One region of the Nonomuraea sp. NPDC050202 genome, then DNA from elsewhere that is predicted to be linked to it. Evidence: riboswitches for the same ligand, from Rfam matches in the RefSeq annotation. Region 1 holds a riboswitch; the other holds the start of a gene.

Evidence for each region. Region 1 has a riboswitch for S-adenosylmethionine ahead of AB0I79_RS32580 (aminotransferase class V-fold PLP-dependent enzyme). Riboswitches for the same ligand answer to the same signal wherever they lie in the genome.
Region 2: another riboswitch for S-adenosylmethionine. It lies ahead of thrC (threonine synthase); the one in region 1 lies ahead of AB0I79_RS32580 (aminotransferase class V-fold PLP-dependent enzyme).

What each region holds. Positions count from the first base shown of each region.
Region 1 is NZ_JBFALF010000014.1:248,077-250,461, reverse strand. It holds gene AB0I79_RS32585 (TerC family protein) at 1-555, opposite strand, end outside; SAM riboswitch class IV at 677-792, shown strand; gene AB0I79_RS32580 (aminotransferase class V-fold PLP-dependent enzyme) at 838-2,127, shown strand; gene AB0I79_RS32575 (DoxX family protein) at 2,132-2,385, opposite strand, start outside.
Region 2 is NZ_JBFALF010000062.1:32,198-34,582, forward strand. It holds gene AB0I79_RS60025 (trehalose-6-phosphate synthase) at 1-338, opposite strand, end outside; gene AB0I79_RS60030 (RNA polymerase sigma factor) at 469-924, shown strand; SAM riboswitch class I at 1,004-1,145, shown strand; gene thrC (threonine synthase) at 1,159-2,385, shown strand, end outside.

The DNA of each region.
Region 1 (2,385 bases):
CGTCGGGTGCTGGTCCACGAACCTGCTGATCGGCCCGGAGGCGAACAGCATCACCGCCACCGCCACCACGACGGCCGCGACCATCACGCCGAGCTCGTCCACCATGCCGACGGCCGTGATGACGGAGTCCAGCGAGAACACGATGTCCAGCACCATGATCTGCGCGATCACCGAGGCGAACGAGGCCGCGGCGGCCTGCTTGCCGTCCTTGCCGGAGGGGCCCTCCATGCTGTGGTGGATCTCCGTGACGCTCTTGCCCAGCAGGAACAGGCCGCCGAGCAGCAGGATCAGGTCCCGTCCCGATATCTCGTGGCCGAGGACGGAGAACAGCGGCTCGGTGAGCTGGACCACCCACGACAGGCCGAGCAGCAGGAGCAGCCGGCTGATGAGAGCCGCGGCCAGACCGAGCACCCGGGCCCGGTCCCGCTGTTCAGGGGGTAGCTTGCCTGCCAGGATGGAGATGAAGATGATGTTGTCGATCCCGAGCACGATCTCCAGGGCGACAAGGGTGAAGAAGCCGATCCAGATGTTCGGGTCGGTCACCCAATCCAACATCTGCTCACCTCCATGACTCAGGGGGACTTGACGGGGGTTTCCCGGTAGCAACGAGTCATGGGCGGCAATAGTTCGCGGTCTTGCGTTTCCTCCCCGGCTGTCGGTTATAGTTCCGGACGTAGGTCATGAGTGCCAGCGACAAGCCCCGGCTAGCTGGCCGGCAACCCTCGCGTCCGCGGCGGGGTGCCCCGGGTGAGGACCTGGTCCGCCACGAGGTGTGGCGGGCAAGCGCGGGCTCCGTGGCTGCTCCCAGGGGTCCGATGACCCTGCAGGAGGCATGCCGTGTCCACGCTGACGATCTTCAACTCCGCCCGTGACGCCGCCACGACCGCTCCGGACGCCTCGGCGGGCCGGCCGATCCCCGCCGTGCTCGGCGCCGATCTGGAGGTGCCTGTCAAGGGCGGCCGGCTCGTGGGGTACGCCAACCTGGACTACGCCGCCAGCGCACCCTGTCTGGAGCCGGTCAGCGCCGCCGTCGCCGCCGCGCTCCCGGCCTACTCCAGCGTCCACCGCGGCGCCGGCTACGCCTCGCAGCTCACCACCGCCAGGTACGAGCAGGCCCGCCACACGGTCAGGGCGTTCGTCGGCGCCCGCCCCGACGATGCCGTGATCTTCACCCGCAACACCACAGACGCCACGAACCTGCTGGCCGGCTGCCTGCCGGAAGGCACCACCACCGTGGTCTTCGACACCGAGCACCACGCCTCGCTGCTGCCCTGGCCCGAGGCCGTACGGCTGGCGCCGCCCGCCTTCCCCGGCGAGGCCGTGCGCGCCGCCGACGAGGCGCTGGCCGGGATCGACGGGCCGAAGCTGCTCGTGGTCACCGCCGCCTCCAACGTGACCGGCGAGCTGTGGCCGATCGCCGCCCTGGCCCACATCGCGCACCGGCACGGGGCCCGCATCCTGGTGGACGCGGCGCAGCTCGTACCGCACCGCAAGCTCAACCTGACCGCGCTCGACCTGGACTACGTGGCCTTCTCCGGGCACAAGCTGTACGCGCCGTTCGGCGCGGGGGTGCTGGTCGGGCGCCGGGACTGGCTGGCCGAGGGGGAGCCGTACCTCAAGGGCGGGGGCGCGGTGCGCGCGGTCGGGGACGACGTCGAGTGGCACGACGACCCCGAGCCGCGGCACGAGGCGGGCACCCCGAACGTGCTGGGCGCCATCGCCCTGGCCGCCGCCTGCGACGCGCTGACCGCCACCGGGTGGACGGAGCTGGTGCGCGAGGAGGAGCGGCTGATCGCCCGGCTGCGGGCCGGGCTCGCCTCGATCACGGGGGTGCGGGAGCTGTCGCTGTGGGGGGACGATCACCCGCGGGTCGGCATCGTGTCGTTCACCGTGGCCGGGTACTCGGCTCGCGAGGTCGCCGAGGCGCTGTCCGGCGAGTACGGCATCGGGGTGCGTGACGGCAAGTTCTGCGCGCACCCGTTCGTGCGGCATCTCCTGGGCACCGCCGACGGCGGGTGCGAGGACGGCACCGCGTCGGCGGTGCGGGCCTCGATCGGGATCGGCACCACGCAGGAGCACGTGGACCGGCTGGTCGAGGCCGTGCGCGACCTCGTCGCCCGCCTCTAGGTTTCTACCCGTTCGGCGGCTTGCGGTGCTGGGGCGGCTCGTCGGAGACGAGCGCGTCGATCTCCCGCATGTCCTCGTCGTTGAGCCTGCCCGAGCTGGGCGCGGCCGGCTGCCGGGGCACCTCGGGCGTCTCGCCGGGCGCGGGTGTGGGCGTCGTGGGGCCGCCGGCGGTCGTCGTGCCCGCCACCCCGCCTGCCATCGTGCCCGCGGTGGTCGCCCTGCCGCCCGGCCCGTACGCCGTCAGCTCCTCCTCAGCCG
Region 2 (2,385 bases), on a different contig from region 1:
GAGTTCGGGATGTCGTAGAGCAGGTGGTTGACGAACCACAGGGTGGAGTTGGCCACGGCGTTGTAGGCGCGGTGGAAGGTGGCGGGCGGGATGTCCAGCATGCGCAGCGGGCCGGTGTCGTAGCCCGCGTGGTCGATGCGGCCGCCGGTGGCCAGGCGGACGGCGCTGCGGTCGCCGTCGGACAGCGCGGCGCAGACCCAGAGCACGCCGTCGTCCTTGGCCACGCCCGACAACCCCGAGACGAGGCCGCCGCCGCCGCGTCGCATCGTCAGCTCGCCGTCGTCGGAGACGGTGAAGGAGACAGGCCCTCTGTTGGAGGCCAGCAGGACGCTGTTCATCTCGGCTCCCTTCGATCATAGGATCCCAGCTATGGCGCTTGATGAGCTAACCGAGGAACTCGCCCGCTCCGCTGCTGCCGGAGATCATCGCGCACTTGGCGAGCTCCTCGCGCGGATTGAGCCGGATGTGATGCGACACTGCGCCCGGATCCTCCCCTATCACCAGGACGCGGAGGAGGCCTCGCAAGATACGTTGCTGGCGGTGGCGCGCAACATCGGGCGGTTCGAGGGGCGGGCCAGGTTCAGCACGTGGCTGCACATCGTGACGGCCAACTGCGCGCGCACCACGTACCGGTCGCTGAAGCGCAGGGCGGCCGAGCAGACCTCCGACGAGCTGCCCATGCAGAAGCCCGACGCGCGGCGGGTCAGCGTGATCGCGGGGTCGCGGCTCGACCTGCTCGACGCGATGGAGGCGCTGGAGGCCGACAAGCCCGACCTGGCGCAGGCGCTGGTGCTGCGCGATATCGTCCAGCTCGACTACAACGAGGTGGCCGAGCAGCTCAACATCCCGCTGGGCACGGCGAAGTCCCGGATCCATCAGGCCCGCAAATACGTGCAGGGCGTGCTGGGCGAGGACTATCGCTGAGACTGCTTGTCTCGCATCTTGAGACGGGTGGTAATTTCGGCCACTTAAGCGGGTAGAGTCCAGTTCAACAACTGCATATTGCTCATCCAGAGGGGTGGAGGGACCGGCCCTGCGAAGCCCCGGCAACCCTCCCGGCTTTCGACTCGCGACCTGGCGAGGCCGACCGGGACAAGGTGCCAATTCCGGTTCGCGGTCAAGGTGGCCGCGGGCGAAGATGAGGGAAGGCCTCGCTTCATGTCGCTTGACTTTGGTCCTGCCGCCGCTCTGTCCTGCCGCGAGTGCGGCGCCCGTTACCCGCTGGGCCCGAGCTTCGCGTGCCAGGAGTGTTTCGGGCCGCTGGAGGCGGCCTACGACTTCGGTGACGTGACCCGCGCGGAGATCGAATCGGGTCCCGCGAACATCTGGCGTTACCGCTCGCTGCTGCCCGTTCCCGCGGACGTGGCCAGTAAGCCCAATATGAACCCCGGCTGGACGAAATTGGTCAAGGCCGGAAACCTGGGTCGCGCGCTCGGCATCAAGTCCCTTTACGTGAAGGACGACTCGGGCAACCCCACCCACTCCTTCAAGGACCGGGTGGTGGCCATGGCCGTCGAGGCGGCCCGCAACTTCGGCTTCCACACGCTTTCCTGCTCCTCCACGGGCAATCTCGCCGGCGCCGTCACCGCCGCCGCCGCGCGGGCCGGGCTCGACGCTTGCGTGTTCATCCCGGCCAACCTCGAGAAGGCCAAGATCGCCATGGCTCGTGTGTTCGGCGGGCGGCTGATCGGCATCGACGGCACGTACGACGAGGTCAACCGGTTCTGTTCGGAGCTGATCGGCGACCCCATGGGCGACAAGTGGGGCTTCGTCAACGTGAACCTGCGGCCCTACTACGCCGAGGGCTCCAAGACGCTCGCGTACGAGATCGCCGAGCAGCTCGGCTGGCGGCTGCCCGAGCAGATCATCATCCCCATCGCCTCCGGCTCCCAGCTCACGAAGATCGACAAGGGCTTCAAGGAGCTGGTGAAGCTGGGCCTGGTGGAGGACACCCCGTACAAGGTCTTCGGGGCGCAGGCCGCCGGGTGCTCGCCCGTGTCCACGGCCTACAAGGCCGGGCACGACGTCGTGCAGCCGGTCAAGCCCGACACCATCGCCAAGTCGCTGGCCATCGGCAACCCCGCCGACGGGCCGTACGTGCTGGACATCGCCCGGCGCACCGGAGGCGCCGTCGAGGACGTCACGGACGCCGAGATCGTGGCCGCGATGAAGCTGCTGGCCTCGACCGAGGGCATCTTCGCCGAGACCGCCGGCGGGGTCACCGTCGGCGTGCTGAAGAAGCTCACCGAGAGCGGGCGGCTCGACCCGGAGGCCGAGACCGTGGTGCTCAACACCGGCGACGGGCTCAAGACGCTCGACGTGCTCACCGGTGAGGCCGTCGAGCCCACCGCCGTGATCAGGCCCTCTCTCGACGCGTTCCGCGCG